DNA from 2 places in the Paenibacillus sp. J53TS2 genome. Region 1 is predicted to be linked to the other one. Evidence: riboswitches for the same ligand, from Rfam matches in the RefSeq annotation. Region 1 holds a riboswitch; the other holds the start of a gene.
The links. Region 1 has a riboswitch for thiamine pyrophosphate ahead of KJS42_RS17890 (ABC transporter substrate-binding protein). Riboswitches for the same ligand answer to the same signal wherever they lie in the genome.
Positions count from the first base shown of each region.

Region 2: another riboswitch for thiamine pyrophosphate. It lies ahead of tenA (thiaminase II); the one in region 1 lies ahead of KJS42_RS17890 (ABC transporter substrate-binding protein).

Region 1 is NZ_BOSK01000008.1:221,052-225,169, forward strand. Features, by position in the region: gene KJS42_RS17875 (sensor domain-containing diguanylate cyclase) at 1-843, opposite strand, end outside; gene KJS42_RS17880 (cold-shock protein) at 1,042-1,263, opposite strand; gene KJS42_RS17885 (cold-shock protein) at 1,434-1,634, opposite strand; TPP riboswitch at 1,938-2,050, shown strand; gene KJS42_RS17890 (ABC transporter substrate-binding protein) at 2,207-3,274, shown strand; gene KJS42_RS17895 (MTH1187 family thiamine-binding protein) at 3,330-3,623, shown strand; gene KJS42_RS17900 (ABC transporter permease) at 3,620-4,118, shown strand, end outside.
Region 2 is NZ_BOSK01000004.1:156,302-160,419, forward strand. Features, by position in the region: gene KJS42_RS10825 (alpha-mannosidase) at 1-1,860, shown strand, start outside; gene KJS42_RS10830 (hypothetical protein) at 2,089-2,391, opposite strand; TPP riboswitch at 2,589-2,692, shown strand; gene tenA (thiaminase II) at 2,845-3,540, shown strand; gene thiM (hydroxyethylthiazole kinase) at 3,561-4,118, shown strand, end outside.

The DNA of each region.
Region 1 (4,118 bases):
TCGATTCACTTCATTTACCACTGCACAAATCACGACTGTCGAAGCGATAACCGAATTGATTTTGGCTACATACCACCCCAGAGTAAAGCGCATGCCGGCAAACAGCGTCAGCGTCACGTCCATCAGTAAGGCAAGCATCGCCACCGCCAACCATAAGTGCAACATCGACCATCCTTTGATTCTTCTCCATACCGCCATCAGGGCAAAGAAATTCAAAATCCACAAGACGGGTCCGATCCCTGAGGTGTTTAGTTTGCGGTAATCGTTCTCTTGAATGATGTCAGGCAGCCAGCGATCGCCTAAAGCGGTGAGCTCAAACACGGCAAATACGCTCAACAACGTCAATGTGATACCGGCTGTACCGTAATTGAAAATCATCTCTTTTGAGCTTAGTGGCTTGGACCACTTTCGATTCACCCAAGCGTACAACAAGATACCAAAGGAAAATCCGCTATGCCAAATCACCCATAGCCAGCCCGCGGTTTGCCCCCCGGCCCCTATCATCTCCCCCAACCCGCCAAAGAGATCGGGAAAAGTTAGTATATGCAAAAACGTCATTAATCCACTATATAAATAGGTACAGCTCAACACGAGCAACGCCGGAAGACCGGAGGCCCGATATTGGCTGTAGATGATGAAGGCCGTTAGCATATCCCCAAAAATCAGCCATCCAATCGCGGCGGAGAGAAAAGTTTCTGTGGCGGGAAGCGCTGTCATCCCAAATGGCAAAGCCACGAGCGACATTGAGATAATCAGAATGCCGATGAGAATGGCCAGCTTCCTTTGCTTGCTGCTGGAAGGAATATCGAAGACTTGAGAAGCAACCTTATAATTACCGTGCATCGATGCGGGGGTTCTCCCTTCTGGATGTCAAACATTGTAGTAGTTCAAACATATTAAATTTTTAATATAGATGCAATCCTTTTATTGATATTTCATTTTTGCATACCCAAAAAAAAAAACAAAAACAGCCGTATTCGCTTTGATGCGAATACGGCTGTGGCTGCTGTCAGCGTCCACCGATTCCGGCGGCGTCCTCGTCTATGCCTTCTTGGCCGACGATCTTTGATCGGAGCTTGGATTACTCAGTTGGGGGAGCATGCGCGTTCCCATGACCATCTCAGACGAGCAAAGCGGACAAGCCGGACTATGTTCAAACGTGAAGTTGTCACGCATCCATCCATTGCAATCGTCGCTCGTGCAGGTCCATACCGGTGTATTTTCCTCAGGAATTTCTTCTAACGTTTTTTTACGGTAGTTCATAATTCCCCTCCTTCAAGGTGAGCGTTCTAACCGGGTGCATAGATGTGGTTCGTCATAGTGCTATATGTACCATCAGAAGCGAGGTTTCCGAATGTTAACCTCATGAATGATCTTTGAGTAGAAAAACTGCCCTCAATGCGAGAACGCATTAAGAGCAGTTTCTGGCTAGCTTACAGTTTTACAACGTTTTCGGCTTGAGGGCCGCGGTTGCCTTGAACCACGTTGAATTGTACGCGTTGGCCTTCGTCGAGGGTTTTGAAGCCTTCGCCAGTGATCGCGCTGAAATGAACGAATACGTCATTTCCGCCTTCCACTTCGATGAAGCCAAAACCTTTCTCAGCGTTAAACCATTTTACTGTTCCGGTTTCCATAGGGGAATACCTCCTGTTTAAAGATTAACATGATTCATTTTTTTAACAGAAGTCGCTCAAAAGGGCTGACCCTTATGAACATGCACCACTTGTATAAAAAAAATTCACACATTGAAAAAAGTTCCAGGTTTTAAATAGTGACACTCTTTTCAATGGGTGAATGATCTTCTTTCTAAAACACGAGATGAACTCATTATATCCTTTTGCCAGATAAAAAGCAAATCCCCTATTTTTGCAAACCTGTTCGGAAAGACTGGACAAATGCGGCAAGCGAAAACTATAATGACAGTTGTAATCTGCAGTCATACTGTTCAGGGGTGCTGGAATTGGCCGGCTGAGAGTGTATCCCTCAAAGATACTGACCCTTTAACCTGATCTGGATAATGCCAGCGTAGGGAGCTATACTATATGGATATGAACTCGTTATTCATTTCATTTCCATTGCCTATCGCGTCCCGGATCCGGGACGTTTTTTTGTATCCGAAATTTGGATTGCGCTTAAGGTCGCATTTCCAGGGTTATACCAAGAACAAAGCTGCGGAAATTTAAACAATCGAAGGAGAGAATGTGTCGTGAAAGTTCAACTACGCACCGTGCTGGCGCTGTTCCTCGGCTGTATGCTGCTAATTCTGTCTGCCTGCGGCGGAGCCAACGGAAATAGCGCGGGCAAGGCTGCTGCAGGAAACCAAGGCGGGCAAAATGCCGAGAATGCCGCGCCTAACCAGGCGACCGGCGAAGAGCTGCGCAGCGTCAAGGTTGTGCTCGACTGGAGCCCTAACACCAATCATACCGGCCTTTACGTCGCTAAGGACCAAGGGTATTTCGCCGAGGAAGGGCTGAATGTGGATATCCTCCTTCCCGGCTCCGGCGGCGCTGAGGCGATGGTTGCCTCCGGGGAGGTCCCGTTTGGCGTCAGCGTACAAGAGAACGTCACCCAAAGCCGGCTCCAAGGCGTCCCGCTTGTATCCATCGCCGCAATCATTCAGCATAATACATCCGGCTTTGCTGCACCTGTTGCCAAGAATATCAAGACACCTAAGGATTTTGAGGGCAAAGCCTACGGCGGATGGGGGTCTCCTGTGGAAGAAGCGGTCATTAAATCCATTATGGACCTGCAGGGCGCCGATGTCGGCAAGGTAAAGTTCCTCAACATCGGGGATGCCGATTATTTTACGGCCGTGAAGCGGGATATCGACTTCGCCTGGATCTTCTACGCATGGACCGGCATCGAAGCCGAACTGCGGGGTGAGCCGCTGGATATGCTTTACGTTAAGGACTTCTCCGAACAGCTTGACTATTATACGCCGGTGCTTGTCACCAACGAGAAGACGATCAAGGACGACCCGGAGCTCGTGAAGGCGTTTATGCGAGCGGTGTCCAAAGGTTATGATTATGCAATCGCCCACCCTGAGGAGTCGGCGCAAATTTTGCTCAAGGCTGTACCGGAACTCGACAAGGACCTGGTAGTTGCCAGTCAAAAATGGCTGAGCCCAAAATACAAGGACGACGCTCCGCGCTGGGGCGAACAGAAGAAAGAAGTATGGCAGAACTACTCTGATTGGATGCATGAGCGTGGCTTGCTGGAGAAACCGCTTGAGGTAGATGCCGCTTTCACCAATGAGTTTTTGCCGAGCGAATAACTCCCTGAAATTATGTTTTCAACCAATTCCCATTATCGAAAGGATGAACTCATCGATGCCAAACGCACTTTTAAGCATTCAAATCATTCCAAAAACGCCAAATGGTGAAGACGTGATACCGTATGTAGACCGGGCCATTGAAGTGATTCAGGCTTCCGGGGTGAAATATCAGGTCAATCCCCTGGAGACAACCATGGAGGGGGAACTCGACGAGTTGTTGGCTATCGTGAAGAAAATGAATGAAGCCGTCATTGAGTTTGGCAGTACAGGCATCATTTCGCAAATCAAAATCTCGTATAACCCCAAAGGCGTCAGCATGGATAAGCTGATTGAAAAATATCGGCCATGAATCTCCGCAGCCTTTGGCACAGCATCTGGCCGCCCCTTGTGGCGGTCATGCTGTTTTTGCTGATTTGGCAGGGCGCCACCGCCTGGTTTCACATTGAAAAATGGATCCTCCCCAGCCCGGTTGATATCGGGCGTGAAGCGGCCGCCGGTGCGGCCAGTTTAGGGGAGCACACGCTGGCAACACTACGGCTGATGCTGATTGGTTTTGCCATTGGAACGCTCGTGGGCTTGTTGATGGCGTTTGTGCTCCATTATGTCCCGTTTCTTAAAGCGTCGCTGTATCCGTTGATCATCTTGAGCCAAAACGTGCCGACCATTGCGCTGGCCCCACTGCTCATGATCTGGTTCGGGTTCGGGATCCTGCCGAAGATCATCGTCATTACGCTCGTCTGCTTCTTCCCTGTTGCGGTGGCGACCATGGACGGACTGAGCCGCACGGATCGCGCGATGCTGGATTATATGCGGATGATCGGTGCGTCCAAGGCGGATATCTTCC
Region 2 (4,118 bases), on a different contig from region 1:
TGGTATACCTATAACGGGAATATTGAGGCGTCCAGCGTGCAAGGCATTTGGGAGACGTATCGCGACAAAGAGGTTAACAAAGAGCTTCTGCTTTCTTACGGTTATGGGGATGGAGGCGGCGGTGTCAATCGCGAGCATCTGGAGCTGCGGCGGCGGCTCGACGAAATGCCGGGCCTTCCGAGGGTAACGACCGGCCGGGCGGACGAATTTTTCGCCAAGCTGCAAGAGACCGTTGGGGCGGCGGATCGCTATGTTCATACCTGGGACGGTGAGCTGTACCTGGAATACCATAGAGGAACCTACACCAGCCAAGCGTACAACAAAAAGATGAACCGCAAACTGGAGTTGTTGTCCCGGGACACCGAATGGTTGCTCAGCCTGCAGGCGCTGTTCGCGGAAGGAGACTGGGAGGCTTATCCGAAAGCGAAGTTGGACGAAAGCTGGAAAACGATCTTGCGCAACCAATTCCACGACATCATTCCAGGCTCGTCCATTCCAGAGGTGTACCGCGATTCCAAGCTGGAGTACGCGCAGGCCGAATCGCTGTTGGAATCCTGCCGCGAGCAAGCCATTCAAGCCTTGACGAACGACGCGGGGGATTCGTACACCGTATGGAATCCGTCAGCCTGGCTTTTTACCGGCTTGGTTGCTTTGGAGGGGCAAGCTGAGGGAGCAAAGTGGGTTCAAGCAGGCGGGGTAGAGCTGAAATCCGAATTCGACGGAAAGACGGTGTGGGTGCTAGTAGAGAACGTGCCGCCGCTTGGCTTTGTGACGATTGAACGCAGCAAGGACGAACAGGTTGATCTCACACCAGATGAACCTTTTAAAACACGGCCAAACGGAATCGAAACCCCAATTTATAACATCGAGTGGAATGATGGCGGACAGCTAATCTCGATCTTTGATCGGGAAGCCGGCCGCGAAGTGCTGGCGCCGGGCGAACGTGGGAACGTACTTCAGGTGTTCGAAGATAAGCCGAAAATGTTTGAGGCTTGGGACATCGATGTGTTCTACCAGGAGAAACAACGCGAGGTCGAGCAGCTACAGGACTGTAAAGTCGTGACGGGTTCGCTGCGTGCCGTCGTTAGCTTTACTTGGACTTATATGAACTCGACGATCCGCCAAGAGATGATTCTGTATGGCAACAACCGGCGGATTGACTTCCAGACTCAAGTTGATTGGCAGGAGCGTCAGCAACTGCTGAAGGTCGCTTTTCCGGTTGACGTACGGGCTACGGAAGCTACTTACGATATCCAATTCGGAAACGTCAAGCGACCGACGCATTGGAACACCTCTTGGGACCTTGCTCGATTTGAAACGGTCGGTCATCAATGGGTCGATTTGTCAGAGCACGGGTACGGGGTCAGCCTGCTGAATGATTGCAAATACGGCCACGACATTAAGGACCATGTGATCCGGCTGTCGCTGTTGAAATCGGCAACTTATCCGGATCCGCAAGCGGATCGCGGCGAGCATGAGTTTACGTACGCGCTGTATCCTCACGAGGGGCATTGGTCCGAAGGCGGTACCGTACAGGCAGCAACGCTGCTAAATCAGCCGGTTTACGCCACGATGGGCCAGGCGCACTCGTCTTCATTCTCACTGCTCCAAACGAGCGGAAGTGCGGACGTCGTCATTGATGCCGTGAAAAAAGCGGAAGACGGCGACGGCTTGATCGTTCGTTTGCATGAATACAAGGGAGGCCGAGGCCGCGTTCGCTTCCATTTCGGGATGCCGGTGATTTCCTGGCAAGAAACCGACATGATGGAACGGCCTTTAGGAGAATCCTCCTCAACTGCGGAGCTTGAGTTGTCGATGTCACCGTATGAAATCAAAACGATTCGTTTGCAGTTGAAATAACGAGAGAACGCTGTGGGTCGCCTTCGACAGTTAATCGGAAGTCGGGGCGCCCGTCAGCGTTTCGATATCGTTGGAACCGTAGAAGAACAGAACGACCAGAATGATGATTACGATGAGTTCCGAGAAGCCTTCGCCGTCAAATTCACTCATTGTAGTAAACCCCCGCATCTAGGTTATGATGTAAAGCGAGCGATCCTCCCACCCGAATCTTTCAAAGGAAGAGCGGGTTCAGGAGGAATTGTCCGCTTTTTTCTTCATGGCATTGATGATGTCATTGATGGTCATATCTCCATTCTCGTTGAGAAAGTTCAGCAACTTGTCGGCGTTTGCATCGCTGCTGATCGTTTTGTATTCGCCAACAAGGGAGACATACATGGTTGCGTTACGGTATAACTGGACGGAATCCACGCGAAGTTTACCGGAAAGAAGCAGCGCAGCTACGGTATATTCCGGGGTTTTTGGCCGGAAACCGCCCTTTTTGCCATTTTTCTTGTTGGAGGACGAGGATTTGCTTTTTCCGGCTGAATTCATGGCCTAACCTTCCTTAGCTGGATGGGATCCGGTTACTTATCCTGAGGAACCGGTTTACAAGACAGTTCCCTGATAGTTATGCTATGCAGCATTCCGGGGATGGTGTAGACGAGAGAAGCAAGTGATCCAACGATCTTTCGCTGGACGGGATTGACAATCCAGGCAGGGATCGGTAGAGTAATAGGTGAATTGCATAGGAAATCCACTAGGGGCGCCGTAAACGGCTGAGACAAGAGACCATCTTGGACCCTTTGAACCTGATCTAGTTCATACTAGCGTAGGAAAGTGGAGTCGGCCCCCATTTGAATAGTGCTCAGGTTGTCGTATATCAGCCTAGGACTTGATCGAGCCGCTCCCTCTACGGAGCGGCTTTTTTGCGCGCTCTGTTAACAGGTCGTTTGTCGTCGTCTTCTCAGGGGATTTCCTAGTTCAATATATTGGGAGGTGGAGACGATGGGGTTTACGCAGGAGCTACGACGTCAGGCGGACGGGATCTATCAAGCCATATTCGATCATCCGTTCGTCAGAGGCATCGCAAGGGGACAACTGGAGAAAGAGCAGCTCATTCATTACGTTAAGCAGGATTACGAATATTTAAACGCCTATATGCGGATTTACGGTATCGCGATTTCCAAAAGCCGGACCCGAGAGGAGATCGCGATGTTCAACGAACAGATCGCGTATATTTTAAACCGTGAAGTTCAACCCCATCAGATTTTTTGCCGGGCCGCCGGAGTGAATTTTGAAGAGTTGCAGGGGTACCCACTTGCACCCTCGGCGCATCATTATATCCGTCATATGCTGACGGTGGCCCACGAAGGGAGTTTGGGCGAGATCTATGCCGTTTTATTGCCCTGCCCTTGGACCTATCTGGAGATCGGCCAAAAGCTGCTGGCAGAAGTGCAGCCGACACCGGACCATCCGTTTTATGAGTGGATTGATTTTTACGGGCGTCTTTCGGGGGATGTGACGGAGAAGTTTATCCATGCGTTAGACGGATGGGCGGATACAGCCAGGGAGGAAGAGCGGCAAAGGATGGCCGATCATTTTCTGCAAAGCTGCCAATTGGAATATCTCTTTTGGGATATGGCTTACCGGCAGGAAGATTGGCCGGTTGCGATGCCGATGATTTCGCATTCATCCAAATGATCGAAAGAGAGGTTGAAAACATGAGCTTAATGGAAAAAGATCTGTCCGATGTGCTGGAAAAGGTGCAAAAAACGAAACCCCTCGTGCATAACATGACCAATGTTGTCGTCACGAATTTTACCGCAAACGGCTTGTACGCCCTTGGCGCTTCGCCGGTCATGGCCTATGCACCCGAGGAGGTGGCTGATATGGCCAAGATCGCCGGGGCCCTCGTCTTGAACATCGGCACGTTGTCGACGCAGCAGGTCGAAGCGATGATCCTCGCCGGCCGGTCGGCGAACGCTCATGGCGTGCCGGTGCTGCTTGACCCGGTTGGTGCGGGGGCGACCGCCTTCCGCACTGAATCGGCTCTGCGTATCCTGCGCGAGGTAAAGGTGTCGCTCCTGCGCGGCAATGCGGCGGAGATCGCCCATCTCGTCGGGGAAAACCGCGAGATCAAGGGGGTTGATGCCGGCGACACCGCGGGAGACGAGGCGGCCGAACTCGCGGTACGGGCCGCGCGGGCGCTGAACACGGTCGTGGCGATTACCGGCCGTGAAGACGTCATCACCGACGGGCTGCAGTGCCGGTTTGTCAGC